DNA from 4 places in the Micromonospora sp. NBC_01405 genome. Region 1 is predicted to be linked to each of the others. Evidence: riboswitches for the same ligand, from Rfam matches in the RefSeq annotation. Region 1 holds a riboswitch; each other region holds the start of a gene.
The links. A riboswitch is a leader RNA that binds a small molecule or an ion and turns the genes downstream of it on or off. The one in region 1 is predicted to bind cyclic di-AMP.

Region 1 (7,434 bases):
ACGGCCGGTCGAGCTGCATGGCGCTGCGCACCGCCACCCTCGCCCAGCTCGGCGACGACCTGGTCGCCGTGCTCGACGCGGTGGCCCCGACCGGGCCGGTGGTGCTGGTCGGGCACTCGATGGGCGGCATGACGATCATGGAGTACGCCCACCGCCACCCCCGGCACTTCGCAGCCCGCACGGCCGGGCTGGTCTTCGTCTCGACCACGGCCGAGGGGCACACCCACACCGCCTACGGCCTCTCCCCGCGCATCGCCCGGCTGATCCGGCTGGCCGAGACCGCCGGAGCCGGGGTGCTGGCCCGCTGCGGCGCGTGGCGCCCGCCCCGGGCGCTGCTGCGGGCCCTGCGGCCCAGCATCCGCTGGATGCTATTCGGCGACCGCTGCGAGCCCACCGACATCCGGCTGGTCACCTCGGCGGTGGCCCGCGCCTCGCTGCGCTCGATCGGCGGCTTCCGGGCCTCGATCGGGACGCAGCACCGGCTGGACACCCTCGCCGCGCTGGCCCACCTCCCGGCGGCGGCGCTGGTCGGCGACCGGGACCGGCTCACCCCGCCACCGTGCGCCGAGTCGATCGCGGCGGCGCTGCCGGCGACCGAGCTGACCGTCTGCCCGGGCGCCGGGCACATGCTGATGATGGAGCGGCCGGGCCAGGTGAACGCCGCCGTGGCCGGCGTGCTGCACCGGGTCCTGGCGGGCGCGCCGCACACGGCTTCCCCGGCCTGACCGGAGCCGCGCCACAGGGGTGAGCGGCGGTCCGGGACGTGGGCTGGATCGCGGCGGCGGCATGGCCCCGCGTCCCGGTCGGCCGGTGGCCGTACCCTCTCCGGTTAGCCCGAGGCGCGGCCCGCGCCCCGGCGCGGCCGTCCGCCGCCGTCTGCGAGGAGCTGCGCGTGACCGACCGGACCACCCTGGAGCAGGAGATCGCCGTCGAGCAGCGGCATCTCGACCGGGTGTACGCCCGCCTCAGCGAACTGCGCCGCTCGGCCGCTCAGGCCGAAAAGGACGGCTACCAGCTGGCCCTGGTGGGCAACTTCGGCGCGCTGGTCGAGCGGGACGCGATGGTCTTCCACGCTGCCCAGCGCCGGCACCGGCTCGACGCCGAACACGAGGGGCTGGTCTTCGGCCGGCTGGACCTGCGCGACCGGCAGGTGCTGCACGTCGGACGGCTCGGGGTGCGCGGCGAGGACGCGGAGACCCTGGTGGTGGACTGGCGGGCCCCGGCCGCCGCCGCGTTCTACCAGGCCACCCCGGCGCAGCCGCTGGGCGTGGTGCGGCGGCGCACCATCGGGTCCTCGGCCGAGCGGGTGACCCGGATCGAGGACGACCTGCTGGACCCGGCGGCTGCCCCGCCGGACATGGCGGTGGTGGGCGACGGGGCGCTGCTGGCCACCCTGTCCCGGGCCACCGGCCGGGGCATGCGGGACATCATCGCCACCATCCAGCGGGAGCAGGACGAGGCGATCCGCTCCCCCGGCTCCGGGGTGACGATCGTCTCCGGCGGCCCGGGGACGGGCAAGACGGCGGTCGCCCTGCACCGGGCGGCGTACCTGCTGTACTCCGATCGCAGCCGGTACGCCGGCGGCGGCATCCTGGTGGTCGGCCCGTCGGCGGTGTTCGTGGAGTACATCGCCTCGGTGCTGCCGTCGCTGGGCGAGGAGACCGCGACGCTGCACTCGCTCGGCTCGCTGTTCCCGGGGATGGACGCGACCCGCACCGACCCGCCCGAGGTGGCCGCGGTGAAGGGATCGCTGCGGATGCGGCGGGTGCTTGAGCAGGCTGCGCGGGACGCGGTGCCGGGCGGGCCGGGCGAGCTGCGCCTGCTCTACCGGGGTGCCCTGCTCCGGCTGGACCGCCGGGAGCTGGACGGCATCCGGGACCGGGCGCTGTCCCGGGGGGCCCGCCGCAACGAGGCGCGCCGGGCCGGCTTCGACGGCGTGTTCGCCGCGCTGTGGGCCCAGGCCCGGCGGATGAACGTCGGGCGGCTGCCGGAGCAGCGCGCGTTCGAGGACGAGATCGCCGAGCGGTCCGAGTTCCGCGAGTTCCTCAAGGCGTGGTGGCCCCGGCTGCACCCCCGGCACGTGCTGGGCTGGCTGGCCCGCCCGGACCGGCTGCGCCGGTACGCCGGGGGGATCCTGTCCCGGGCGGAGATCGGCCTGCTCGCCGAGGCATACCGGACGCTGGACGCCGAGGGGCTCACGATCGCCGACATCGCCCTGCTGGACGAGTTGGACGCGCTGCTGGGCAAGCCGATGCAGCCGAAGCGGGCCAAGCGTGACCCGTTCCAGCTCGCCGGGGGCGTGCGGGAGCTGAGCACGCAGGCCGACCGGCAGCGGGCGGCCCGGGAGGCGGCCCGGCAGCGCCCGGAGGACTACCGCGACTACGCGCACGTGGTGGTCGACGAGGCGCAGGACGTCTCCCCGATGCAGTGGCGGATGGTCGGCCGGCGCGGCCGGCTGGCGTCCTGGACGGTGGTGGGCGACCCGGCGCAGACCGCGTGGACGGGCACGGAGGAGGAGCTGACCCGGGCCCGGGACCAGGCGCTGGGCCGGCGGCGCCGGCACCAGTTCGAGCTGACCACCAACTACCGCAACTCGGCGGAGATCTTCGCGGTGGCGGCGGCGGAGATCCGCCGGCTCTACCCGGACCTCAGGCTGCCCAGCGCGGTGCGGTCCACCGGCGTGGAGCCGGTCGCGCTGACCGTTCCGCCGGCCGAGCTGGAACGGGCCACCGTCGCGGCGGTCGCCGCGCTGCTCGGCGACGTGGAGGGGACGGTCGGAGTGATCACGCCGGTGCCGCGCCGGGACGAGGTCGCCGGCTGGCTCGCCGGCCTGGCCGCGCCGCGCCTGCAGGTGGTGACCAGTCTTCAGGCCAAGGGCATGGAGTACGACGGGGTCGCGCTGGTCGCCCCGGCCGAGATCCGGGCCGATCCGGGCTCCGGCGTGCGGACGCTGTACGTGGCGCTGTCCCGGGCCACCCAGCGGCTGACCACGATCGATCCGACCGGCTGACCGGCCGGCGCCCCCGTCCTCGGTCGGACGCCCGACTTTTACTTGCATACATAGCGATGTGAGCATACATTAAATCGGGTTCGGATCGGGGACGGAGGGTGTTGGCGTGGGCGCAGGTCATGACCACCACAGCGCGGTGGCGAACGCCGCAGACCGCCACTCAGGGCGGCTCTGGGCGGCCTTCGGGCTGCTCACCGCCCTGATGATCGTCGAGGCGGTGGCCGCGTTCGGCACCGGCTCGCTGGCGCTGCTCTCCGACGCCGGGCACATGTTCACCGACGTGCTCGGCATCGGCATGGCGCTGGCCGCGATCACCGCCACCCGGCGGGCCACCGCCGACCCTCAGCGCACCTTCGGGCTCTACCGGCTGGAGGTGCTCGCCGCGCTCGGCAACGCCGTCCTGCTCAGCGGCGTCGCGGTCTACGTCCTCGTCGAGGCGGTCCGCCGATTCGGCGACCCACCCGAGGTGACCGTCGGCCCGATGCTCGTGGTGGCGACCCTGGGCCTGCTCGCCAACATTGCCGCGTTCGCCCTGCTGCGCAGCGGGGCGAAGGAGAGCATCAACATGCGTGGGGCATACCTGGAGGTGCTGGGCGACCTGCTCGGGTCGGTCGGGGTGATCGGCGCCGCGGCGCTGATCGCCGTCACCGACTGGTGGTGGGCGGACCCACTGGTGGCCGTCGCGATCGGCGTGTTCATCCTGCCCCGCACCTGGCGGCTCGGGCGGGCCGCGGTTCGCATCCTGGTGCAGGCCGCGCCGGAACACCTCCAGGTGACCGCGGTGCACGACCGACTGGCGGCGGTGCCCGGCGTGGTCGAGGTGCACGACCTGCACGTCTGGACGCTGACCTCCGGCATGGAGGTCGCCTCGGCCCACCTGACCATGGCGCCGGACGCCGAGGTGGGCGCGGTGCTGACCGCGGCCCGCACCGCCCTGCACGAGGACTTCCACATCGAGCACGCCACGTTGCAGGTGGAGCCCGGGGCGTCGGCGGACCCCTGCGGGCCGACCGGCTGGTGATACCCACACCCATCAATTAGGTGGTGTATTGTGCCCTCATGCCGGTTTTGGAGGTATTGGCCCACGCACCGTCCGCCACGGAGACAGCGGGGGTCTCATCCGCACCGGTAAGCTCTCATCCGGCCTCCGCCGGGCGGCGCCCTCCGGCGCCTGCGGTGGCCGCCGCCTAATCGCCTCCTGGCGAGCCGGGGAACCATGTTCGTGGGGTGCATCCGCCTGAGCGGTAGGGATCTTCCGTCCCGAACCCGTCAGCTAACCCGGTCGGCGACTGACGGAAGGACATACGTATGCCAGTAGTGGCACCTGTACGAAGGACCGCCGCCCGGATGGCGGCGATGCTGGTGCTGACGCTCGCCGTCGGCCTCGGGTTCGGGCCGGTGGCCCCGGCCGGCGCGGCCCCACCCACCGGCCTGCGCGCCCCCACGCCCGGCCAGGACGAGGAGGGCGGCACCCCCGCCCTGCGCGCCCAACTCGAAGCGGCCAGCAAGGGCTACCTGGACGCCAAGAGAGCCCTGGCCAGCTCGGTCAAGCGGCAGCAGCAGCTCGGCAGCCAGCTCAAGACGGTCGAGGCGGAGCTGACCGTACGCGGCGCCAAGGTCGACGAGATCGCCGGTGTGGCGTACAAGTCGGGCCGGCTCAGCCCGGTGTCCGCGCTGCTCAACAGCACCAACCCCGCAGGCTTCCTGGACCGGGTCGCCGCGCTGGACGCGGTCGCCACCAACGAGGACCGGGCGCTGCGCGACCTGCTGGAGACCCGGGACCAGGCCGCCAAGACCCGGCTGGCCCTCGACGGGGAGATCCGCGAGCAGCGCAAGCAGGTCACCGTGATGGCCAAGCGCAAGGATCAGGCCGAGCAGGCCCTGACCGTGGCCAATGAGAAGGCCAGCACCAGCGCCAGCGGCGACGGGGCCAACCGGGGCACCTCCAGCGCGAACGCCACCCCGGCGAAGCGCAACTCCGACGGGTCCTGGCCGTCGGAGTCGTGCAGCGTGAACGACCCGACCCCGGCCAACGGCTGCATCACCCCACGGACGCTGCACGCGCTCCAGCAGGCCAAGTCGGCCGGCTTCACCCGGTACGTCTCCTGCCACCGGCCCAGCGGCTCCGGCGAGCATCCCAAGGGACGGGCGTGCGACTTCGCCGCCCAGAAGGGCGGCTTCGGCGGGGTGGCCTCCGGCGGGGACCGCACCTACGGCAACAACCTGGCGGCGTACTACATCCGCAACGCCGACAACCTCGCCGTGCTGTACGTGATCTGGTTCAGGCAGATCTGGCTGCCCAGCAGCGGCTGGAAGTCGTACAGCGGGGGCAACGGGGACCCGTCCAGCGACCACACCAACCACGTGCACCTGTCGGTGTACTGACCGGACGGTGGGTGGCCCTCGCCGTCCGGGGGCCACCCGCACAAGCCGTGGGCCCGGCCGCGCCGCTCAGGCCGGCTGGGCCGGGCCGTCCCCGGCGCGGTCCAGCACCTCTCCCAACCTCCGGGCCAGCCCGAGATGCGCCGACCGGGCCTGCCGGAAGGCGTACCGGAACAGCGGTGCCGGGGCGGCAAGGGTGATCTCCACGTCGATCCGGACCACCCCGCCCGGCTCGTCACGCAGCCGGGTGCGGTTGCGCACGGTGGTGGCCGGCCGCTGCCGGGCCACCGTGACGATCTCGTCGTCGGTGACGACCAGCACGTCCGCCTGGTACGTCACCGGGAAGCGCAGCGGCCCGGCGGCGAGCCGGTCGGTGATGGCATAACTGGCCCGGGCGCCCGGCCGGGGCGGCAGCCGGCGCACCCGCGTGATCAGCGGATGCAGCTCGCCCTGCCGGGCCAGGTCGCCGAGCAGCGCCACCGCCTCGGCCCGCGGGCAGCGGGCCTGAACCGAATACTGGAAGGTGTCTCGCCGAAGCACGTCCCGATCGTCCCCCACCCGACCCCCGGAGGGAAGGACCACCGACCCGGCCACGGTGAACCGACCCATAGTGACCGACCCGGTGAACCGCCCCGGGTGGCACCCGAGGCGGACGGCCGTCAGGCGCCCGGCAGCACCTCGGGGGTGGCGGCGCCGGCACCCGCGTAGTAGGGCTCCGGAGCGCCGAACAGACCGAGCAGCCCGGTCACCCAGAGCTGTCGGTGCACGAACCGGCTCGGCTCGGTGACGACCAGCTTCACGCTGCTGACCTCGGCGGTCTGGAAACCAGCCACCATCGCGCTGATACCGACGGAGTCGATGAAGGTGACGAGGCGCATGTTGAGCTCGATGCGGGCGGGACGCCCCTTGGCGAGCACCTCTGCGATGGCTTCGCGCACCTCGTACGCGGTGTCGACGTCGATTTCGCCGCGCGGGACGATCTCGATGACACCACCCGACAGTACCGATTTCACGATCGACAGGCTCACGCGAGCACCTCCACTCGCCCGTTCACGGGCGCCTCATCAGTACGCGGGCCGCGACCGAGAGTATTCCTCCGACGGCCTCGGTCGCCACCCCTCGGGATGAGCAATTCATGGATCAGGGCACAGCGGGCTGGCCCTTATCCGGACTTTTCACGTCCTGCTCAGCGGACGATCGACCCGGGGCCGACGTCGCCGACCCAGGGTAACGGTGACCCCCGACCTTCGCGCGCACATTGTGCGCCGGGCGCGCCCCGCCCCGCCCACAGCGAACCCGGTGCGAGAGGTCACCGCCGCCGTTGCCCGCCCCGCCTACGCTCGGTGGCGTCCGTCACCCGTACCACGGAAGGACCACTCATGATCCGGAGACTGGCCGGCCTCGCCGGCGTCGGCGCACTGCTCGCTCTCATGCTGGCCTGCGGCTTCGGCGGCGCGGGTGACGACGACGATGACGACGACGGCGACGACTTCGCCCGTGGCGCTGCCGTGGTGTCCGTCCGCTGACCGCCGCCCGGCGGGCCGCCGCCGGACGGGCCGGGTTTGCGGCCGGATCCGGCGGGGCACTGCCCGAGTGGGCGGACGGGCCCGCCGGACCATGCCGGTGGGCGGGGCGCCCGAGCCCTGCCCTAGCCGAGAAGCCGAAGTGGCCGCAAGCTTCGGCACCCCGAGGAGGTAAGAACGATGTTCGGAACCGATCTGCTGGAACGCCGCAGCAAGCCCGAGCGAATCGCGGACCAGGCGTGGCAGCACCTGGTCTCCGCCGTCAGCTCCGCCGGGGACAACGTCCGGGACACCGCCCGTTCGGCCCGCCGCAACGGTTCGGGCCTCGCCGACGACGCCGGTGACCTGGTCGGCTCCGCGGCCGAGGTGGCCCGCCGCCGGGCGTTGCTGGCCTTCGACGCGCTCGCCGGCCGCCGCCCGGCCCTGCCCTGGACGCTGCTGATCGGCGCCGCGCTGGTCGGCGCGGCGGTCGGCTGGGCCGCGGGGTCGGCCGCGCGGGCCGCCGGCGGCCGGGGCGAC
Region 2 (7,434 bases), 1.7 Mb from region 1:
TGTTCGGGGAGCGGGTGGCTGTCGTGGTCACCGAGGACAGCTCCGGCAAGTCCGCGCCCGGCACCTACCAGGCGGTTCGGGTCGCCACGGTCGCAAGCGGCGAGGACGTGGGCGAGATGACCTACAGGTCCGAGCATGATCTACAGGTCGGCGACAGGCTGGAGGCGCTGGTCGATCCACGCGGCTGGTTCCTGCCGGACACCATGCAGTCCTACCCGCCTTTGCGCAATCTGGGGTACGGCCTCACCGGCGCCGGACTCGGCCTGCTCCTCCTGATGACGGTGTTGCGTACGCGCCGGGACCTGCGGCGCTATCGACTCACGGGCACGCGGCTGCCCTGAGGCGGGCACGGGCAGCACAGGAAGCGGTAGCAACATCGAAGGCCCTGGCTGGGACTCGCGTCCTGACCAGGTCCTTCGTGCGTGGAGCGGGTGACGGGAATCGAACCCGCACTGTCAGCTTGGGAAGCTGATGTTCTGCCATTGAACTACACCCGCAGGCGGCCCCACTGTACCCGACGACGTCGCCGGGTGCATCCAGGCACCCCGTCGCGCGCCGCCCACCGGCAGCCGTCGGGCCGACGGCGCGGCTCGCACTCCTCCCCACCCGATCCAGGGCCGCCCTCACCGCCTCCCCACGATCCGTCGATGAGCCGTAGAAGTTCCATGCCGGCAACTCATAGGCGTTTTCAAATGCTTCGATGGGTTGTAACGTCTGCCACACGTTTCAGCCACGGCGCGACACACCCCCTGCCGCGCCGACAGAAAGAGGTAGGCCCATGGGACTCCGTGCCAACCTGCTGACCCGGCGTACCGCCGGCGTCGCGTCGACGGCCCTCGCACTCCTGCTCAGCACCGCCGCCGTGGGCGTCGTTCCGGCCGCGTCGGCCTTCTCCGCCGCCCCGGCGGAGGCGTGCGCCGAGCCGGCCGACGTGCACTCCGACGCCCGGGTCAAGGCGGGCGCACAGGCCAAGCACGAACCCAACGAGCTGACCGCCGCACAGGTCCGCGAGCGCGAGGCCGACCTGGCGGGCGCCCTGCGCGAGCGGGCCAGCTTCCGGGCCGGCGCCGGTGCCGGCACGCTCGCGACCGTGAACATCCCGGTCGTCGTGCACGTCATCCAGGAGAACAGCACCCGGGCCGGCGGCAACATCCCGGACTCGCTGATCAACTCGCAGATCAACGTGCTGAACCAGGCCTACAGCGGTGCCACCGGCGGCGCGGCGACCGCCTTCGGCTTCCAGCTCCAGAAGATCAACCGGGTCACCAACCCGGCGTGGTACCCGATCGTGTCGGGCTCGTCGGCCGAGCGCTCGATGAAGACCTCGCTGCGTGAGGGCGGCAAGAACACCCTGAACGTGTACCTCGGCGAGCTGAGCGACGGCCTGCTCGGGTGGGCGACCTTCCCGAAGCGCACCCTGGACAAGATGGACGGGGTCGTCGCCCTGAACGAGTCGCTGCCGGGTGGCACCGCCACCAACTACAACCAGGGTGACACCGGCACCCACGAGGTCGGCCACTGGCTGAACCTGTACCACACCTTCCAGGGCGGCTGCTCCGGCTCGGGCGACAGCGTGAGCGACACCCCGGCGGAGGCCTCGCCTGCGTACCAGTGCCCGACCGGGCGGAACACCTGCACCGCGACCGGCCTGGACCCGATCACCAACTTCATGGACTACACCTACGACTCGTGCATGTACCAGTTCACGGCCGGGCAGGCGAGCCGGATGCTGACCGCGTGGAACGCGTACCGCGCGGCCTGACGCACCCCTGTTCCTGACCCTCCGGTGCCGGCTCCGTCCTTCGACGGGGCCGGCACCGGCGTCGTCGGGGGTCAGGCCGCCGCGCGGTGGGAGCCGCGGACGCGCCGGGTCGGCCCCTGATCCGGTACGCCCACCGGGGCGCCACCCGGGTCACCAGCGGACCGGGGGTCGAGCCACACCTGCACGGCCGGCTGCCCCGGGCCGCCGCCCGGGAAGACGGCGCCGCCCTGGTAGCGGCGGGCGAGCATCGCCACGTCGACGGTGAACTCGAACAGCCGCCAGTCCACCTGCGGGGCAGCCCGCCCCAGCTCGGCGAGCCGGGCCACCCGGGCCTGGTCGGTCACCGGCCACGCGTGCCCCGCCACGTACGCCTCGTCGTCGCTGTCCTCCGGCGGGAAGGAGTGCAGCGCGTAGCGGCCGTCGCGTTCGAGGTCGCGCCGCTTCGGCGAGTCGACGATGAAGCAGAAGAGCCCGTCGTCGGTGATCACCGGGGAGACCGGGTGCACCCGGGGCCCACCGTCGGCGCGGACGGTGGCCAGGTAGCCGAAGCCCGGCCCGTACTGCTGCATGAGGAGGCGGATCCCGCCGGCGAGTCGTGGCTCGTCAGCGGCGAATTCGGACCAGGAAGCCATGTGGACATTCTATCGAACACGTGTACGACAGGCGAGCGCGGCGCGCCGGTCGCCGTAGGCGATGACAGGCCCGCCGACCAGGGTCGCTATGGTGTGCCGATGCTGCTCTCCGACCGCGATCTCGTCAGCGAGCTGAAGGCTGGCACGCTCGCGCTGGAGCCGTTCGAGCCCACCCTGGTGCAGCCGTCTAGCATCGACGTGCGCCTCGACAAGCTCTTCCGGGTCTTCAACAACCATCTCTACACGCACATCGACCCGTCGGTGCAGCAGGACGACCTGACCTCGGCGGTCGAGGTGCCCGACGGCGAGCCGTACGTGCTGCACCCGGGCGAGTTCGTGCTCGCCTCCACGCTGGAGGTGATCTCGCTCGGCGACCAGCTCGCGGGCCGGCTGGAGGGCAAGAGCTCGCTGGGCCGGCTCGGGCTGCTCACCCACTCGACCGCCGGGTTCATCGACCCGGGCTTCTCCGGTCACGTCACGCTGGAGCTGTCCAACGTGGCGAACCTGCCGATCACGCTCTGGCCGGGCATGAAGATCGGCCAGCTCTGCATCTTCCGGCTCTCCTCGCCGGCCGAGCACCCGTACGGGTCGACGGTGTACGGCTCGCGGTACCAGGGCCAGCGCGGCCCGACGCCGAGCCGCTCCTGGCAGAACTGGCGCACCTGGCCCACCCGCTGACGGCGCGGGCGCGATCGAGGGACCCGTCCCGCGGAACGGGCCCCTCGCCGCTCAGTCGGGGCGGCCGTAGCTGTGGATCTGGCCGTCGTCGACGCGCTTCATCTTGACGGGCTGGCCGGCCTGGGAGGCGTGCACCACCCAGCCGCCGCCGACGTACATGCCGACGTGGTGCAGGTCGGCGTAGTAGAAGACGAGGTCGCCGGGGCGCAGGTCGGCGCGGCTCACCCGGGCGGTCACCGACCGCTGCTGGGCCGCGTTGTGCGGCAGCGACACCCCGGCCTTGGCCCAGGCCGCGAGCATCAGGCCCGAGCAGTCGTACGAGTTGGGGCCCTCGGCGCCCCAGACGTAGGGCTTGCCGATCTGGGCACACGCGAACTTCACCGCGACCCCCGCGCCGCCGCCGGGGTAGGCAGCCGGGCAGGGAGCGGGACGCAGCGCGCCGCCACCGCCGGTGCCGTACACCTTGAGCCGCAGCTTCTGGAGCCGGTCGATCTCTGCGTTGATCTGCTTCCGCTTGGCGGCGAGCTGCGCCTCGGTGCGGGCGAGCTGGGTGACCATCTCGTCCAGCGGCTTCTTCTTCGCATCGAGCTCGTCGCGGAGGTCGATGACCGCCCGGATGTCGCGCTGCTGGCGCTCGGCGAACTGGTCGAGCAGTTCCAACTGTCCCATCACCTGACCGGGCGAGCGGCTGCCGAGCAGCGCGTTCACCGCCGACAGGTTCTCACTCTTGTACGCCTCGACGGCGAGGCCGCTGACCTTGTCCATCGCCTCGTCGACCCGGCGTTGCAGCGGCCCGATCTGCTTGGCGACGGCGTCGGCCTGCCGACGCTTGAGGGCGAGGTCCTGACGGGTGGCGTTGTGCCGCTCGATGAGCGGTTCGAGCTTGTTCCAGTCCTGGTCGATCTGCCGCTCGATCTCGGCGATCGAGGGATCGGCCTGGGCCGAGGTCGGGGCGCCGGTCAGGATGACGGCGGCGCCGGCCAGTGCGGCGAGGGCGGTGGTGAAGCGTGACCAGCGTGGGCGCGGCGTAACAGGCGTCCGGTCGGCGTGCGCCGACCGGCGTGACGGGCGCCGCAGGGCAGGGTGTGCCACCTGGCTCCGTTCTCCTTCTTCCTTGACCGCCTACCGGGTTAGCTGACGGGTTCGGGCGGGAAGGGAGAGCGCCCTACCGCAGCGGCGCTGCGGATTCACCCCGGCGTACCTGGGTCCCCGGTTCACCCGGAGGCGACTCGGCGGTGTCGGACCGTCACCGCCCGGCTGGGCGATACAGCTACCGGCCGACGATTGACCAGAGTAGAGACGCCCGTTATCGATCCGCAACCCGCCGGGCCATACACGCCGCACCACGCCCAGCGTGCGGAAGTTTCCTTCACATCGTGGTACCTGGTGGAAAGCTATTGACGCGGGAGTGCGGCGGCGGAAGGGTGACCTCAAACAATGCCCAACCAGGAGGTTCGATGCCCCGTTCCGTCGTGTCGTCGAGCAGACGGATCCTGCTCGCCGCCGCCGTGGCCGCAACCACGGCCCTTGTGCCCCTCGGTACCACCGCCTCCCCGGCCGCGGCCGGCCAGACCCCCGACCGCCAGCAGCAGTACGCTGACGCCGCCGCCGAGTACGGCGTGCCGGAGAGCGTCCTGCTCGGCGTCTCCTACCTCCAGTCCCGCTGGGACACCAACGCCGGCACCCCCAGCACCAGCGGTGGGTACGGGCCGATGCACCTAACCGACGCCGAATACGTGACCGGCCTGCCCACCGGCACCCACCACGACTCCGGCGACGAGGACCCGCGCGGGGACGACTCCCGCCCGGCCCCCGCCGCCGCCCAGCCCTCGGCCGACGAGGCCCCGACCGCGGCGTCATTGCAGACCCTGGACACCGCCGCCACTCTGACCGGGGCCGACGAGGCTGCCCTGCGCGCCGACGCGCCGACGAACATCCGGGGCGGGGCGGCGCTGCTCGCGTCGTACCAGCGGCAGATCGGCGCCCCGGTCGGGGCCGGCACCGACCCGGCGGCCTGGTACGGCGCGGTGGCCCGGTACGCCGGCGCGGACAGCGCCGACGCGGCGGCTTCCTTCGCCGACGAGGTCTTCGGCACCATCGCCGGCGGCGAGAGCCGGGTGACCGACGACGGGCAGCGGGTGACCCTCGCCGCCCGGGCGGTGACCCCGCAGAAGTCCTGGCTGGACCGGCTCGGCCTGCGCCTGCCGGCGCGCCCCGACGGCCTGGAGTGTCCGTCGACCATCTCCTGCGAGTGGATCCCCGCCCCCTACCAGTCGCTCGGTGCCGACCCCGGCGACTACGGCAACCACGACCTGTCCGACCGGCCCAAGCGGCAGAAGGTCGAGTACATCCTCATCCACGACACCGAGGGCAGCTACGCGGGCACGGTCAACATGGTCCAGGACCCGACCTACGTGAGCTGGCACTACACGTTGCGCTCGGCCGACGGGCACATCGCCCAGCACGTGAAGACCAAGGACGTCGCCTGGCACGCCGGCAACTGGTACGTCAACTCCAAGTCGATCGGGCTGGAGCACGAGGGCTTCGCCGCCCAGGGCACCTGGTACACCGAGGCGATGTACCGCACCTCGTCGAAGCTGGTCCGGTACCTCGCGCTGCGGCACGGCGTCCCGCTGGACCGGCAGCACATCATCGGCCACGACAACGTCCCCGGCACCGTCGCGGCGAACGTGCGGGGCATGCACTGGGACCCGGGCCCGTACTGGGACTGGTCGCACTACTTCGACCTGCTGCGCGCGCCGGAGCTCAACACCGGCACCCCGCTGACCGGCATGGTGCGGATCAACCCCGACTTCGCCACCAACCGGCCGGCGTTCACCGGCTGCGTGACGGCGGGCGTGCCGTGCCCCTCGCGCGGCTCCTCGGCGGTGGTGCTGCGCAGCGCGCCGAGCGCCGACGCGCCGCTGGTCAACGACATCGCCCTGCGTCCGAACGGCACGCCGGCCACGATGGCCGTCTCCGACCACGGCGCCCGCGCGTCGACCGGGCAGACGTACGCCCTGGCCGGCCGTGATGGTGACTGGACGGCGATCTGGTACCTCGGGCAGAAGGCGTGGTTCCACAACCCGGCGTCCGCGCCCACGGCGGCCTGGACCCTCGGCCTGGTGGCCACCCCGAAGGCCGGGAAGGCGACGATCCCGGTGTACGGGCGGGCGTACCCGGAGGAGGCGGCATACCCGGCCGGCGTGCCGTACCAGCCGATCTCGCCGTTGCAGTACACCCTCTCCGCCGGCCAGCGGTACGCCGTCGGCAACGTGCTGCCCAGCGAGTACTACCGGGCCGCCACGTTCGACGGCTCGGCCCCCGGTGACCGGACGGTGATCCGGGGTGAGAAGCAGTACGTGCAGATCCAGTTCGGTTACCGGATCATGTACGTCGACCGCGCCGACGTGAACCTGGTGCCGTCCCCGCTGGGCGCGCCCCGCTGACGGTCGCCCCTCGGCACGACGAAGGCCCCCGGTCGGGTGACCGGGGGCCTTCGTCGTGGACGGTGCTCGGGTGTGGGCCTCGCGTGGCATCGGGTCCGGGCGGCCTTCGCGGGGGCCGAGACTCCTGGCTGCGCGGCCCGCACCGGAGCCGCGCGGCGTCAGCCGGGTCGGCGGAAGCCGGCGACCGGCATGGTGTTGATGCTGCTCACGTTGACCGGCTTGCCGGCCCGGGCCGCGTGCACCATTTTGTCATTGCCGAGGTAGAGGCCGACATGGTGCAGGTCGGCGAAGAAGAACACCAGGTCGCCCGGGAGGGCCTCCGAGCGCGGAATCGCCTTGCCCTGCTTCCACTGGGCGCCGGTGAAGTGGGTCAGCGAGATCCCGGCCGCCTTGTAGGCGTACTGGGTCAGGCCGGAGCAGTCGAACGAGTTCGGGCCCGTGGCCCCCCAGACGTACGGGTCGCCGACCTGCGCGCAGGCGGTCCGGATGGCGATCCGGGCCGCATCTCTGATCACGCCGGTGACCGTCGGGCAGCCCTCGACGGACACCACGGTCTTCGGCATCGACGCCTGCAGCCGCTTGATCTCGGTGTTGATGTGCGTCTTCTTGGCCGCCAGCTCCTTGGTCTGCTTCTCCTGGTCGACGATCAGCGTGTCCAGCTTCAGCTTCTGTCCGTCGTACTTGGCCCGGACGGCGAGCACGCCCTGCAACTGACGGCGCTCCTCCGCGGCCACCCGGTCCAGCATGGTGAGCTGCTCGGCGAGCGTCCCCGGCTTGGTGCTGACCAGCAGCGCGCCGAGGTCCTGCGACGGGCCGGAGATGTAGTAGCGGGCGGCGAGGTCACCGACCCGGTTCATCGCCAGCTCGGTTTCGAGCGCGAGCGGCTCGATCTTCTTCTTCAGCTCCGCCGACT
Region 3 (7,434 bases), 1.8 Mb from region 1:
CAACTCGTGATCGCCGCGTACAACGGTGGCCTTGTGAATCCCGTGCCCGCCCCCGTACGTGACCGGCGGCCGTAACACCGTGACCCGGTCCGTCACCGGCCCGGGTCACCTTGACATGGACAGGGCGAGGGCGGCGTCGCGGACGTCGGCGACCGGGTGCCCGCGCAGCGTCCGCAGCAGGTCCCGCCACGGCGTCGACCACCCGTACGACTCCCCGGCCCGGGTCAGCGCCAGCGCGAAAAGCCCGGCCGCGTCGCCTCGGGCGGCCAGTTCCCGGGCCGCCGCCAGCAGCAGCCCGGCATCCACGGAGGCGGCGGCCCGGCGTACCCGGTCGGCGAGGGCGTCGGCCAGCCGGGCGGCCAGCGCCGGGCGGCCGGCGGCCAGCTCGAACAGCTCGGTCAGCTCGGCCACGAGCTGCTGGGGGGTGCGCCCGTCGAGGCGCACCAGGGCGGTCAGCAGCCCGGCCGCCCCGGCCACGAACCCCGGGTGCCGGGCCAGGTTGCGGGCGGCGTCCCGGGCCGGGTCGCGGTCGGCGTCGACGCCGGCGCGCTGCGTCCACACCCGCACGGTCCACAGGATCGCGTCGATCCGGCGGCGGGCCGGCCGGTCCCGCTCCGGCCCGCCCGGGTCGTCGTCGGCCGCGTCGAGGGCCACCAGCCGGCGCAGGGCGGCGTCGAGCGCGGCCCGCTCGGGGCGGTGCGGCAGGTCCAGCAGCGCGCGCAGCAGCATCGACCGGGCCGGCCAGCCGGCGTGCGCGTCGAGGTCGGTCAGCGCGGCGACGACCAGGTCGGTGACGTCGGGCGCCCAGCGGGCCCACTGCGCCAGCCGGATCAGCGCCGCCTGGAAGACCACCCCGTCACCGCTGCGGCAGGCGGTGACGACCAGGCCGGCGTACCGGGGTCGGTGCGGCTCCGGAACCTCGTGCGTCCCGGCGGCCAGCACGGTCAGGGTGTCCTCCCGGCCGCCGCCGACGGCCAGGTCGAGCACCGCCCAGCTCTGCGGCGTGTGCAGCCGCTGCCGGGCGGCGGCGGTGACCGCAGCCCGGACGTCGCGGTGCTGGCCGGGCTGCTGCCACACCTGCAACAGCAGCGGCACCGCCTCGGGCGGCCCGTGCCGGCCGAGCAGCCGGACGGCCTCCTTGCGGCTGGTCACCCTGCCCCGGCCGAGGGCGACGCCGGCGAGCCGGGGCAGCAGCGCGGAGGGGGCGACGAACCGGGCGGCCCGGCCGGCGGCGTACATCGCCACCCGGGCCCGGTCGTCGTCGGCGTGCGCGAGCAGCGTGGTCAGGGCCTCCTCGGGCCGGTCGGTCCAGGGCAGCGCGCCGAGGGCCGCCTCGGCGAGGGTGACGTTCGCGGAGTCGACGTAGCGCAGCACCAGGTCGCGGCCGGCGTCGGGGACCCGCGCCGCGCGGGCGAGCGCGGCGGCCCGGGCGTGCATCGGCTGGCCCGCGTCGCGGGTCAGCCGGGCCTGGAGGTCGACGTACGCCCGCCGGTGCCGGGGCAGCCAGCGGTCGACGTGCCACGGATGCCCGGGCACCCAGCGCGGCCCGGCCGGCAGGAACGCTCCGCGCGGCGGCGGGCCGAGCAGCACCCGGTCGAGCAGGTCGGTGCGCCGCCCGCAGACCGTCCGCCACACCGTCTCGAACGTGATCACCGACGGGTCTGCGGCGAGCAGGAGGGCGACCCGCTCGCCGCGCGGCGCCGGGTCCGCCAGCCACAGGTCGGCGGCGGTCCGGACGACCGAAGAGACGTTGCCCGGGCCGGTGGCCCGGTACAGCAGCTCTTGGAGCGCGGGCAGCCGCCACGCCCGGCGTCCCAGCGCGCGGGTGACGGCGAACAGGGCGGTGAACTCGCCGCGCGCCATCCCGGCGGTGATCCAGGGCAGGAGCCGGTCGAGGACGACCTGCTCCTGCCCCCGGCGCAGGCCGTGGTCGAGCCGGCCCAGCGGGGGCAGGTGGTGCCCGCCGAGGAGTGCGTCGAGGGTGTCCAGCGCCCAGCCCAGCAGCTCCGGTTCGTCGACGTGGTGGCGCAGCACCCCACAGGCCAGTTCGCCCAGCGCGGACAGCGTGCGGGTGGACGCGTCTCGGGCGTGGGTGGCGTCGGTGACCAGCGCGGCCAGCACGGGCCGCGAGTCGGCGCGCAGCGGCCGGGCCATGGTCGCCAGGGTGGCCAGCGCCGCCGAACGGACCGGGTCCTGCTCGTTGCGCAGCCCGACGAGCCGGGCCACGGCCTCGGCCACCGCCGCCGGGTCGCCGCTGCGCCGCGCGGCGGTGAGCAGCAGCTCGTACGCCGTCGCCCGGTCCCCCGCGTCGGCGGCGCGCAGGGCGGGCACCAGCGCCGCGGACGCCTCCGGCCAGGGCAGCTCGGCGCTCCACGCCCGCACGGCGGCCTCGTCGGCACGGACCCGCTCCAGGGTGAGCACCCGGCGGGCCTCCCGTTCCCGCCAGCGCCGGGGCAGCACCGCCATGACCGCCGAAGACGGGATCGCGGCGGCCGTCTCGACGTCGGCGAGCGCGGCGTCGTACAGGGTGCCGCGCGCCGCCGGGGGCAGCGCGTCCAGCAGCGCCGCGAGGCGGGCGTCGTCGGCGCGCAGCCGCCGGGCGAGCGTGACCAGGTCCGCCGGCGACAGCGCGGCGAGGCGGCGCAGCAACGCCGGGGGCAGGGTGGCCCGGGCCAGCCACCCGGCGCGGGCCGGGTCGGTCAGCAGCGCGAGCACCCGGGCCGGGGACGCCGCGGCGAGCACGCCGTAGCGGGTGAGGTCGCCGGGCAGCCCGTCGGCCGGGGCGTGGCGTTCGAGCAGGGTGAGCACCCGCTCCGGGTGGCCGACCGCCGTGCCGAGCAGCGCGCCCGCGCGGGCCGCCCACCAGCGGGAGCGTTCCGAGCCGTCGAGGCCGGGCAGCGTCGCCTCGGCGTGGTCGAGCAGGACCCCGGCGTGCCAGCCGACCAGGGCCGCCCCGCCGCCGAGAGCGTGGTCGAGCAGGGGCAGCAGCCGGCGTACCGTGTCGGGGCCACAGGCGGGCAGCAGCGCGACCGCCTCGGCGTCGCCGAACCGGTCGCGGACCGCGTCGACGAGCCGGTCGGCGACCTCCGGGCGACGCAGCGACCGCAGCGACCGGTAGACCAGCCGGCGCAGGTCGGCCGGGGCGTCGGCGAGCAGGGGGCGCAGGCCGTCGGCGGTGAGCAGGCAGACACGGACCGCGACGGCCCGGATCGCCGCGTGCGGGTCGTCGAGGGCGGCGGCCATCCCGGCCCGGTCGCCGACGACCTGGGCCGCGGTCACGGCGAGGAACCGGTGGTACGTCGACCCGGCCCGCAGGTCCGCGAGCACCCCGTCCAGCCGGCCGGCGGCGGCGAGGGCCCGGGCCCGGGCGGCGAGGGTCGTCATCCGCTCCCGGTACGGCAGTTCGTCGAGGTCGTCGAGCAGGGCGGCGGTGTGGCGCGACATCGCGCCATTGTGCCCGGCGACGGGCCCGGCGGCCGACTCGTTTTGCGGGGCTGTGACGGTGCTCCCACGAGCACTTCACCCGGGTGGCGTGCTCGTCGGGGACGCGGAAGCGCCCGGCCGGAGGAACCGGCCGGGCGCTTGCGGTGCTGGGTGCCCCGGGACCGGGACGCCGGGTCGCACCGACCCGGCCGGGCGGGTCAGAGGCTGAGCCGCTGGCCCGGGAAGATCAGGTTCGGGTGCTCGCCCACGACCCGCTCGTTCTTCTCCCACAGCACGCGCCAGCCGCCCCGCACGCCCTGCGCCGTGGCGATCTCGGAGAGGGTGTCGCCCGACCGGACCACATAGGTCATCCCGCCGCTGGACGGAGCGTTCTTCGGGGCGCTCCTCGTGGTGTCCCGCTTGCTGCGCGAGGCCGGCTTCTCGGTACGCGAGGACCGCTCCTTCGGGGCGGCCTTCGTCTCCGACTTCCGCTCCGACTTCGAGCTGCCCTTCGTCGAGCCGCCCTTCTTGCCGCAGGTCGGCCACGCCCCGATGCCCTGGCCGTCGAGCACCTTCTCGGCGATGCGGATCTGCTCGCTCCGGGTCGCCAGGTCGGCGCGGGCCGCGTACTTCTTGCCGCCGTAGCCGGCCCACGTGCCCTGCGAGAACTGCAGGCCGCCGTAGTAGCCGTTGCCGGTGTTGATGTGCCAGTTGCCGCCGGACTCGCACGAGGCGACGGCGTCCCAGTTGACCGCGGCCTGGGCCGGCGCGGCCGGGCCGGCCAGGGCGACGACCCCGGCGAGGGCGCCCGCGGCGAGAGTGCCGACGGCGGCGCGACGGACGGTCACCCGACGGTGGCGGGCGGTGTATTCAGTTGCCATGTGTGATTCCTCCACGCCGGCGAGGTGAGCTGTCGGGTTCGGGCCGAGGAGCCCGGCCGCCACAGGCGGCTTCACCCCGAGGTGCGGTGCACCGAGGAACGTGTGGGTCCCCCGCTCCTGCCTGACTGCCAAGGGAACCGACGGTCGGCGGCAGGACTAGGCGTTACCGACCGTGGTCGCCGCGTTCGCGGACTCGACCGACGTTAGGCACCGTTGGTGACGGGTGCCCACCTCTTGTGAAGTTCTTCACCCGCTCGGGCGAAGGGCCACATTGTCGACTTGCGAGACTTCGGCAGCCATGCAGGGCGAACGCCGGGCCGAGTCTGATCAGGGTGAACCGCCAGCGGACAACCTCGTCCCGTTACCGAGCGTGATTGGGGTCCGATTGCGCACATCGGATACCGGAAACGCTCGGTGATCGCCCACACAGCTCAGTGGGGCGGGCGGCGGCCGTGTCCGGCGACGGCGGTGTCGGCCGTGCAGCTCAGCTCGCCGGGGGCAAGCTGCACCCGGGCGGGCCGCCACACCTCGACCCGTCCACCCTCCACGCGGGCCAGCAGGCAGTCGTACTGACTGGCCCGCAGCGCCACCCCCACGACCCCACCCACGGCGGCGACCTGCCGGGTGACCAGAGGCTCGAGGTCGAGGCCGTCGACCGCCGCGCGGACGGCCTGCTCGGTGGCCGCACCGCCGGTGGGAAGGGCTTGGCGCAGGTCGTCCTCGGCGGAGCCCGGGAGTTCCGGGTCGACGGAGACGGTGAGCGGGGAGCCGTCGGGACAGGACACCTCGTCGACCCGGTCGTCCATGGCATCCTGCTCGACGCTGATCGCATAGCAGACCGGCAGGTCGAACGGCTCGTTCATCGACCGGCCGGACGCGTCGACCGCCGTGGCCACCCCGTGCACGCGGACGATCAGCGAGACCCCGCCCCCGGTCCGGGTGTCGTCGATCCGCATGACCTCCGTGCCGGCAACCCGGGCGGCCTCCCGGGCGTACCGCTGCGCCGGGTTCGGGTGCCGGCGTTCCCGCTTGACGGCCTGCTCGACGAGGGTGACCTTGCGGCCGGCGTCCTGCATCGCCAGCTCCCTGGTCCGGGCCGTGTCGACCTGCGGCTCCGGCCCGTAGCAGCCGGGCAGCAGGAGCAGCCCGACCGACACCGACACCAACCCGCGCAGCCGCCCCCGAAGCATGGGGCCATTATCCCGGTCCGCCCGCCCGCCCGGGGCCCTGCCCGGCGGGAGGCGCAACGCCGCGCGCCGGGCGTCCACGGTCGACAATGTCGACCGGGAGCCCGGCGCGCGGTGCGTGGCGGCGGCTACAGGGTACGGGCCAGCCGGTCGGCGAGGATGCGGGTGAACCGGGACGGGTCGGCCAGCTCGCCGCCCTCGGCCAGCAACGCCATCCCGTACAGCAGCTCGGCCGTGTCGCCGAGCGCGTCGGCCCCGGCGTCCTGCTCGTGGGCCTTGCGCAGCCCCTCGACCAGCGGGTGCCCCGGGTTCAGCTCCAGGATCCGCTTGACCTGCGGCACCTCGTGCCCCATCGCCCGGTACATCTTCTCCAGCGTCGGGGTGATGTCGTGGGCGTCGCCGACGACGCAGGCCGGCGAGGTGGTCAGCCGGGTGGAGAGCCGGACCTCCTTGACGCTGCCGGAAAGCTTCTCGCTCATCCAGGTCAGCAGGTCGGCGTACTCCTGGCGCTGCTGCTCGCGGGCCGACTCGGCCTCCTCCTTCTCCTCCTCGGTGTCCAGGTCGACCTGGCCCTTGGCGATGGAACGCAGCGGCTTTCCGTCGAACTGCCCGACCCGCTCGACCCACACCTCGTCCACCGGGTCGGTGAGGATCAGCACCTCGTAGCCCTTGGCCCGGAACGCCTCCATGTGCGGCGAGTTCTCGATCATCGACCGGGACTCGCCGGTCATGTAGTAGATGTCGCCCTGGCCGTCCTTCATCCGCTCGACGTAGTCGCGCAGGCCGGCCAGCTCCGCCGGGTCGTGGGTGGAGGCGACGGAGACGATGTCGAGGATCGCCTCGGTGTTGTCCGGGTCATCGAGCAGACCCTCCTTGAGCGCCGGGCCGAACTCCGCCCAGAAGGTGCGGTACTTCTCGGCCTCGTTGGCCTTCAGCTCCTTGACGGTGGCGAGGATCTTCTTCACCAGCCGGCGGCGCACCGCCTGGATCTGGCGGTCCTGCTGGAGGATCTCCCGGGAGATGTTCAGCGACAGGTCGTGCGCGTCGACGACGCCCTTGACGAAGCGCAGGTAGTTGGGCATCAGCGCGTCGCAGTCGTCCATGATGAACACGCGCTTGACGTAGAGCTGCACGCCGCGACGGGCCTGCGGGGCGAACAGGTCGACCGGGGCGTGCGACGGCAGGAACAGCAGGGCCTCGTACTCGAAGGTCCCCTCGCCCCGCATGTGGATCGTCTCGAGGGGGTCAGCCCAGTCGTGGCTGACGTGCTTGTAGAACTCCTTGTACTCCGCCTCGTCGACCTCGCTGCGCGGGCGGGCCCACAGCGCCTTCATCGAGTTGACGGTCTGCACCTCGCGGGTGACCGCGTCGTCCTCACCCGGGCGCTCCACGGTCATCCGGATCGGCCAGGCGATGAAGTCCGAGTACCGCTTGACGATCTCGCGGATCTTCCAGTCGACGGTGTAGTCGTGCAGGTTGTCGTCGCTGTCCTCCGGCTTGAGGTGGACGGTGACGGCCGTGCCCTGCGGCGCGTCGTCGATGGTCTCCACGACGTACGTGCCCTCGCCGGTGGACTCCCAGCGGGTGCCCTCGGCCTCCCCGGCGCGGCGGGTGACCAGGGTGACCCTGTCGGCCACCATGAAGGTCGCGTAGAACCCGACCCCGAACTGGCCGATCAGGTCGGCGGACCCGGCCGAGTCCTTCGACTCGCGCAGCTTGGCGAGCAGCTCGGCGGTGCCGGACTTGGCGATGGTGCCGATCAGGCCGACGACGTCGTCGCGGGACATGCCGATGCCGTTGTCCCGGACGGTCAGGGTGCGCGCCTCGCGGTCGACCTCGATCTCGATGTGCAGGTCGGAGGCGTCGGCCGCGAGATCCTTGTCGACCAGGGACTCCAGGCGCAGCTTGTCCAGCGCGTCGGAGGCGTTGGAGATGAGTTCGCG
Region 4 (7,434 bases), 2.2 Mb from region 1:
GACGTACCTTTAGCTGCGTGTGACGGTGGAGGAACTGGTCGTGCGGCCGAAGGGCAAGGTGGTGGGGCATGAATCATCTGAGCATGTCGATGACTCAGGTGGGGTTGGGGCGGGTTGACCCCTCGCCTGCCGCTAGCCCGGGCGATCTCGACCCGCTCGCTCCGGGTCAGGCCCTCGCGGAGTTGCACGCCGGAAACCACCGGTTCGTCACCGGGGTGCCGCGCCATCCGAATCAGGACGCCGGCCACCGGGCGGCCGTCGCCGACGGCCAGCACCCGTTCGCGGTGATCGTCGGCTGCTCCGACTCCCGGCTGGCCGCCGAGATCATCTTCGACCGAGGGCTGGGCGACCTCTTCGTGGTCCGCACCGCCGGGCACACCGTCGGCCCCGAGGTGCTGGGCAGCGTGGAGTACGCGGTGACCGTGCTGGGCACCCCGCTGGTGGTGGTCCTCGGCCACGACTCCTGCGGCGCCGTGCAGGCGGCCCGGGCGGCGGTCAGCACCGGAACCGCGCCCGTCGGCCACCTGCGGGCCGTGGTGGACGCCGTGGTGCCCAGTCTTCGCCGGGCCGCCGAGCGCGGGGTCGAGGACATCAACGGGATCGTCGACATCCACATCGCGCAGACCGTCGAGGCGATGCTCGCCGACTCGTTCGTGCTGGCCGCCGAGGTCACCGCCGGGCGGTGCGCGGTGGTCGGGATGTCGTACCGGCTCAGCGCGGGCGGAGTACGGACGGTGGCCGCGGTGCCCGCCGGCTTCGCCCCGGCCGTCGCCGCGGCCCCGGCCGTCCCCTCCGCCGCGGCCCCGGCCGGCCAGGACGGGCCCACCCCGCCCCCGGGAGTCACGCCGGCCACTCCGGCGGCCCCCGCCGCCGCCTGAGACGCTCGTGGGGCCACGATGCGGCGAGGGCCGCCCCGCGGGTGTGCGGGACGGCCCTCGATCGCGTGGCGGCGTCGTCAGAGCATTGACATGTGTACGTGGTCGGTGTGGTTGGAGGGCCCGCTGTAGGAACTCCAGCCGGTCGCCGGGAACCAGATCTGCCGGTTCCAGATGACGTAGTAGATGCCGAGCCGGTCGGCGTTGCGGATGAGGAACGCGGCGAGGTTGTTGCCGTACAGCCTGGTGTCGTTGTTGTGCCAGGGGGCGAATCCGCTGTTCTGCAGCGACCAGTCGCAGGCCCGGCCCTTGGGGTGCTCCCACGGCCCGCCCGGGCGGTAGCAGCCGACAAAACGGTGGAAACCGGCCTTCTTGGTCTCCTTGTACGCGTGCAGCGTCCGGGGGGTGATCGTGCCGGAGGTGGTCGGGTCGTTCTCGGTGCGCGACTCGGGCCGCCACTCACCGTCGGAGGTCCGGCCCGGCGCGATCCTTGCGACCGGGGAGGTGGCGTCGACCAGGCCGCCGGTGAAGCCCTTGCCGCCGACCAGCGCGAGGGACTTCTCGGCGTCGTGCTTCCTCTTCGCCATGATCGCGGCCTGCTTCTGCTGCTCGCGGATCTCGGCGTCAAGCGCGATCTTGGCCTGTTCCGCCTGCTTCTTGGCGTCGTTGACCTCGCCCAGCTTCCGAGCGTTGATCATATTGAGCTGGTCGAGGGCGGTGGCGCGCTCGACGAATGAGTCCGGGGCACCGCTCTCCAGCAGCATCGCCATGGCGCCGATCCGCCCGGTCCGGTACGACTGGGCGGCCATCTCGCTGATCTGCGGGGCGAGCGCGTCCAGTTCCTGTTCGGCCCGCTTCACCTCCAGAGCGAGCTGGAGCTGGCGCTTCTTGGACTTGTCGAGCTTCGACTGGGCCTGGGTGTAGTCCCGGTTGGCGGCCTCGATGACATCGGTGATCAGCTTGGGCTCGTCGTCCTCCTCGTGCCCCGAGGGCTTGGGGGTGGAGGGCGCGGCGAACGCCGGGGCGGCCGGCCCGGCGAGCATCGCCAGCGCGGCGAACACGGCCGCCACGGGTGCCAGCCAGCGGCGCAGGGGTGCCGTCACAGTTTTCCCTTCCATCGACCGCCGACCGGGTTAGCTGACGGGTTCGGGGCGGAAGTGGCCCCTACCGCTGTCGCGGATTCACCCCAGGTACCTGGATCCCCGGCTCGCCTCGCGGCGATTGGGCGGCGGCACCGCAGGCGCCGCTGCGCGCCTTCGGCGGTGACCGGCAGCGAGGTTACCCGACAGTCCTCGTGGGGATCTACGTCCGGATGCCGACTAAAAGCGTAATTTTGTAATTGCTTTCGGTAGTCAGTGACGCGATTCTCACACGTGGCATCACTCTCGGTCACGCTGCGAAGTGTCACCATGTGCTGTCCGTGCTCCCTTCTCGGCCGGCCCACCGGGCCGGGGAACCGGTGGGGCGGGCCGGACCGCCGGGAAACCGGTCGTCGGGCCGCCCACCGCTGAGCGCCTCCAGCGCGAGGTCCCGCTCCGCCGGGTGCCGGGCTGCGCCGGGGGTACGCGAGACCGGCACGTCCCCGTCGCCGCCCGGCCGGCCGGGCCCGGCCGCTGCGGCCCGACCCGCTGCGGTGACCACCGCGGCCAGCCCGGTCGTCAGCGGTACGGCGGCGATCAGGCCCAGTGTGGCGACGGCGCTGCGGACGATCTCCTGCGCCATGAACTCGGTGGTCAGGATCTCGGTCACCGGGCGGGAGTCGGCGGTGAGCAGGAGCAGCAGCGGCAACGACGCGCCCGCGTACGCCAGCACGATGGTGTTCACCGTGGACGCGATGTGTGCCCGGCCGACCCGGGTGGCCGCCCGGTAGAGCTGCAACCGGGACAGCCCCGGGTTGGCGTTCGCCAGCTCGGTCACCGTGGCCGCCTGGGTGACCGTGACGTCGTCGAGCACCCCGAGCGAGCCGATGATGATGCCGGCCAGCAGCAGGCCGTGCAGGTCCACGTCGCCCCGGAACATCGACAGGGTGGTGGCGTCCTCGCTGCCGTGGCCGGTGAGGTGGGTGGCGGCGGCGGCCAGGGTGCCGAGGGCGCCGGTGAGCACCAGGCTGCCCAGGGTGCCGAGGACGGCGACGGAGGTCTGCGCGCTCACCCCGTGGGTGAGGTGCAACACCACGAACATGATCAACGCCGAGCCGACGATGGCGATCAGCAGCGGTGACCCGCCGGCGCCGATCCCGGGCAGCACGAACGTCAGCAGGATGGCGAAGCTGGCGGCCAGGCCGGCCAGGGCAGCCAGCCCTCGCCAACGGCCGAAGGCGACGATCGCCAGCGCGAACACCACCGCCAGCCACACCAGCGGGGTGCCGCGCTGGTGCTCGGCGATGTTGTAGGCGCTCGTCGACGGGTCGGCCGGGTCGGTCAACTCGACCAGGACGATCCGGTCGTCGACGGCGACGGTGGGCGCGCCGGGACCGGTCGGGACCGGCGTCTCGACCTGCTGCCCCGCCTCCGGCCCCTGCTCCACCCGGACGGTGACCGTGCCACACGGGCCGTCCTGCGCGCCCGGCCCGCCCGAGCTGTCCTCCGGCGTCTCCGGCTGCGGCGGGCACGCCTCGGTGACCACCCGGGTCACCGTGCCGTGGTACCGGGGCACCGCCGCGCTGCCGTCGCTCTGCGGGCCCCCGTCGCGGGGCCAGAGGAAGACTGCCGCGATCACGGTGATCACGAAGAGCGGCACCACGGTCGCGACGAGGACCCGCCGCACCCCGGGCGGGGCGGGCGGGGCCGGTCGGGTGTGGTCGGCGCCCATCGACGGTCTCTCCAAACGGCGTGTCAGCGCGGGGTACGGGCCGGTGGACCGGGCGGTTCAGTGTTCCCGTCGTACGGCCCGACCTGTCGGGTCGGACTCGGCGGCGGGAAGGCTCCCCCGGTGTCCGTGCCGTTATCCACGGCGAACATGGGGCGGGACGGTGCGGCGGCCCGGCACCGGCCGCCGGGTCGGCGCCACCCGGCGGGACGCGGGGGCGGGCGGTGCGGAATCCGGACGACCATTGCCCGAAATGGTAGCCATCCCCACCTGGGGACGCAGATCGCGCGCCCGGTCGGCCCGCCGGACATGCCCCGACTGAATCCCGGGTCGATTTGCCCGCCCCGGGTGCGGGGGTCGGTCGCCGCATCGGCCGGGACCGGTGGGCGGCGGTGCGACTGCTCGTGGCGTGTTCGGCCCGGGCGTCCGGCCGGACCGGCTAGCGTGGACCGGGTGCGGACGGCGACGGTGCTGACTGCCGGGCGGTGGGCCCGGCTCGTGCTGCTGATCTGCACCCTGGTCGGGTTGGCCGCGATGCACACTCTCGGCCACGGCGCGCACGGCGGCGGGGGCCACGGGGGCCACGGCGGCGGGGGCCACGGCGGTCACGACCGGGCAGCGTCTCCCGACGCGCACCCGGCCACCTCCTACCGCGCCACCACGATGGGCGGCGCTTCCGCCATGACCGCCATGACGGGCGCTGCCCTTCCCGTGGCCATCGGCGCTGCCTTCCACGCGGCCGACGTCACCTTCCACGAGGCCGGCGCTGCCTTTCATGCGACCGACGTCACCTTCCACGCGGCCGACGCGACCGGCGCTGCCCTTCCGGTGGCCGACGCCGGGGCGGGCACCGTGCTCCGCGTCGGCGTGACGCGGGTGGGTGCGATGCGGATGTCGCCCGAGGGCTGTCCGGTGGCGGGGTGCCCGTCCGCGCGGCTGCTGCCCGCCGGCGATCCCGGTGCCGGCCCGCCCGGCTGGAGCATCTGCCTGGCGGTGCTCGGCGCGCTCGCGGTGGCGCTGTTCGTGGCCGTGCTCCTGCTCAGCGGGGTGCGGTCGGTCGGTCCCTCCGCCCGTCGGCCCGCCGGGCCGCCCGCCGGTCCGCGTGCCCCACCGCCCCGGCCGATCGGCCTGTGGCTGGCCGAGATCTCGGTGTCGCGTACGTAGGACGCCCCGGCGCGGACGCCCGGCCCCTGCGGCCGGCGACCCGTGTCCCCGTCCTGCCCGCGTACGCACTCGACATCGAAGGATCCAGACCGTGACCACTCGTACGATCGCGCGCCGCGCCGCCCTGGCCGGCGGGGCGCTCATCGCAGCCCTGGCCCTGACCGCCTGCGGCTCCGCCGACCACACCTCCTCCGGCCACGACACGCCGCCCGCCGCGACCAGCGGCGCACCGGCGAGCGGGTCTGCCACGTTCGGCGACGCCGACGTGATGTTCGCCCAGATGATGATCCCGCACCACCGGCAGGCGGTGGAGATGGCCGAGTTGGCCGACTCCCGGGCCGCCGACGCCGAGGTCAAGCGCCTCGCCGTTCAGATCAAGGGTGCCCAGGGCCCGGAGATCGCGACCATGGCCGGCTGGCTCACCGGGTGGGGTCGCCCCGTCCCGTCGGACGGGCCCGGACACGGGATGCCGGGGATGGACCACGGCATGCCCGGGATGATGTCCGACGCGGACATGACCAGGCTGGCGGGCGCGACCGGCTCGGAGTTCGACCGGCAGTTCCTGACCATGATGATCGCCCACCATGAGGGTGCGATCACCATGGCGAAGGAGGAGCTGGCGAAGGGCACGCACGCCGACGCCAAGGCGATGGCCCAGGGGATCGTCACCGCCCAGCAGGGCGAGATCGACGCCATGAACAAGATCCTCGCCCGGCTCTGACGCCGGCGGCCCTGTGGTGGGGGCGGGTCTCTCCGGCCCGCCCCCGGTCCCGGGCGGCGAGCCGGAGGCCGGTCCCGGTCACGGGACTGGATTGGGCCCGGCGGTGGAAAACGGGATCGGGTGGCGGCGGGCGCGGTCAGCCGCGCTTCATGAGGCGGCCGACGGCGGCCATCATCTCGGTGGCCATCTCGTCGGCCCGGCCCTCGGCCGCACCCTCGTGCATGCAGTGCCGGGCGTGGCCGTCGAGCAGGCCGAGGGCGACCTTGTCGAGGGCGGCCTGGATCGCGGAGATCTGGGTGAGCACGTCGATGCAGTAGCGGTCCTCGTCGACCATCTTCTCGATGCCGCGGACCTGGCCCTCCACGCGGCGGAGCCGCGCGAGCAACTGGTCCTTGCTGGCGGTGTACCCCCGGGTCGGGGCGGGCGTCGGTGCGGTCATGGCATCGAGGATAACCTACCCCCCGGGGGTATGCTACGGTTCTTTGCGGCAGCGATACCCCCCACGGGTATCGGGATGCTTGAGATGGCTGTGGTCCGCCTCACGATTACCCCCCGGGGGTATGGTGAGGCCAGGAGAGGGGAATTGCGATGATCACCACGACATACCAGGTGCAGGGGATGACCTGCGGGCACTGCGCCTCCTCGGTCAGCACCGAGATCGGCGCGATCGAGGGCGTCAGCGACGTCCAGGTGGAACTGGCCGCTGGCCGGGTCACCGTCACCAGCGAGGGCCCGCTGGAAACCGACACCGTGCGCGCCGCCGTCGACGAGGCCGGTTACGACCTCGTCGGCGCGTGACGCCGACCGCACAGAACCGAGGTACCCGATGAACACGGCGACGAAGCTGAGCGGTTTCGCCCTCGGCCTCGCGGCGGTGTTCGGCGCGGCGTACGGGGTCGGCCGGGTGGCCGGCCCCGTGGCCCCGGCCGCCGAGACCCGCCACGACGCCGGTGACCCCGCCCACGGCAGCGCCGCGCAGCCCTCCGGCGACGCGCGCTCCTCCACCGACGACGCCGCAGCCCACCTGCCCGGCGGGCTGCTCGTCTCCGACCGGGGCTGGACCCTGGCCCCGGTGGCCGCGCCGGCCGGCGAGTTCGCCTTCCGGATCACCGGCGCCGACGGTGCCCCCGTCACCCGTTACGACGTCGCGCACGACAAGCGGATGCACCTGATCGTCGCGCGGCGGGACCTCTCCGGCTTCCGGCACGTCCACCCGGAGATGGCTCCGGACGGCACCTGGCGTGTCGCTTCCCCGCTCGGCGGCCCGGGCGTCTGGCGCGCGTTCGCGGACTTCACCCCCACCGGTGGCCCGGCGCTGACCCTCGGCGTCGACGTCACGGTGCCCGGCCCGGTCGACACCCGGCCGCTGCCCGCGCCGGCGAGCAGCGCCACGGCCGACGGCTACACCGTCACCCTGGCCGGCTCGCCGCAGCCGGGCCGTGCCACCGAGCTGACCCTGACCGTGAGCCGGGACGGCACGCCGGTCACCGACCTGCAGCCCTACCTCGGCGCGTACGGGCACCTGGTGGCGCTGCGTCAGGGGGACCTGGCGTACCTGCACGTGCATCCCGAGGGCGCGCCCGGGGACGGGCGGACCCCGGCCGGGCCGGCGGTGACGTTCTCCGCGGAGTTCCCCTCGGCCGGTGCGTACCGGCTCTACCTCGACTTCAGGCACGGCGAGGCGGTGCACACGGCCGAGTTCACGGTCGTCGTGGGCGCCCCCGCCGTGTCCGGCGGCACGGCGACGAGCACGCCGGCCGCCACCACCAGCCCGACCGCCACCGCCCCGACCGCCACCGGTGCCCCGAGCGCCGGTGCCGGGCACGGGGTCCCCGGGCACGGGCACGACTGACAGGAGGGCTGAGA

Region 2: linked by a shared signal. The riboswitch ahead of OG559_RS11355 (NlpC/P60 family protein) and the one ahead of OG559_RS19300 (coiled-coil domain-containing protein) in region 1 are both predicted to bind cyclic di-AMP.
Region 3: linked by a shared signal. The riboswitch ahead of OG559_RS26810 (transglycosylase family protein) and the one ahead of OG559_RS19300 (coiled-coil domain-containing protein) in region 1 are both predicted to bind cyclic di-AMP.
Region 4: linked by a shared signal. The riboswitch ahead of OG559_RS08855 (coiled-coil domain-containing protein) and the one ahead of OG559_RS19300 (coiled-coil domain-containing protein) in region 1 are both predicted to bind cyclic di-AMP.

Annotation. Positions count from the first base shown of each region.
Region 1 covers NZ_CP109532.1:4,417,548-4,424,981, reverse strand. Annotated here, with positions in the region: gene OG559_RS19315 (alpha/beta fold hydrolase) at 1-725, shown strand, start outside; gene OG559_RS19310 (HelD family protein) at 893-3,010, shown strand; gene OG559_RS19305 (cation diffusion facilitator family transporter) at 3,117-4,031, shown strand; cyclic di-AMP (ydaO/yuaA leader) riboswitch at 4,185-4,314, shown strand; gene OG559_RS19300 (coiled-coil domain-containing protein) at 4,319-5,395, shown strand; gene OG559_RS19295 (SRPBCC family protein) at 5,462-5,932, opposite strand; gene OG559_RS19290 (STAS domain-containing protein) at 6,052-6,420, opposite strand; gene OG559_RS19285 (hypothetical protein) at 6,772-6,918, shown strand; gene OG559_RS19280 (hypothetical protein) at 7,096-7,434, shown strand, end outside.
Region 2 covers NZ_CP109532.1:2,719,067-2,726,500, forward strand. Annotated here, with positions in the region: gene OG559_RS11330 (hypothetical protein) at 1-341, shown strand, start outside; tRNA gene OG559_RS11335 (tRNA-Gly) at 424-497, opposite strand; gene OG559_RS11340 (zinc metalloprotease) at 779-1,762, shown strand; gene OG559_RS11345 (pyridoxamine 5'-phosphate oxidase family protein) at 1,834-2,394, opposite strand; gene dcd (dCTP deaminase) at 2,494-3,072, shown strand; gene OG559_RS11355 (NlpC/P60 family protein) at 3,124-4,164, opposite strand; cyclic di-AMP (ydaO/yuaA leader) riboswitch at 4,177-4,317, opposite strand; gene OG559_RS11360 (N-acetylmuramoyl-L-alanine amidase) at 4,530-6,521, shown strand; gene OG559_RS11365 (NlpC/P60 family protein) at 6,680-7,434, opposite strand, start outside.
Region 3 covers NZ_CP109532.1:6,215,579-6,223,012, reverse strand. Annotated here, with positions in the region: gene OG559_RS26820 (response regulator) at 1-75, shown strand, start outside; gene OG559_RS26815 (hypothetical protein) at 106-3,444, opposite strand; gene OG559_RS26810 (transglycosylase family protein) at 3,642-4,304, opposite strand; cyclic di-AMP (ydaO/yuaA leader) riboswitch at 4,304-4,457, opposite strand; gene OG559_RS26805 (hypothetical protein) at 4,736-5,494, opposite strand; gene htpG (molecular chaperone HtpG) at 5,620-7,434, opposite strand, start outside.
Region 4 covers NZ_CP109532.1:2,230,366-2,237,799, reverse strand. Annotated here, with positions in the region: gene OG559_RS08860 (carbonic anhydrase) at 90-878, shown strand; gene OG559_RS08855 (coiled-coil domain-containing protein) at 956-1,978, opposite strand; cyclic di-AMP (ydaO/yuaA leader) riboswitch at 1,982-2,113, opposite strand; gene OG559_RS08850 (YibE/F family protein) at 2,280-3,686, opposite strand; gene OG559_RS08845 (hypothetical protein) at 4,137-4,847, shown strand; gene OG559_RS08840 (DUF305 domain-containing protein) at 4,939-5,568, shown strand; gene OG559_RS08835 (metal-sensitive transcriptional regulator) at 5,705-6,007, opposite strand; gene OG559_RS08830 (heavy-metal-associated domain-containing protein) at 6,157-6,366, shown strand; gene OG559_RS08825 (hypothetical protein) at 6,395-7,420, shown strand; gene OG559_RS08820 (heavy metal translocating P-type ATPase) at 7,434-7,434, shown strand, end outside.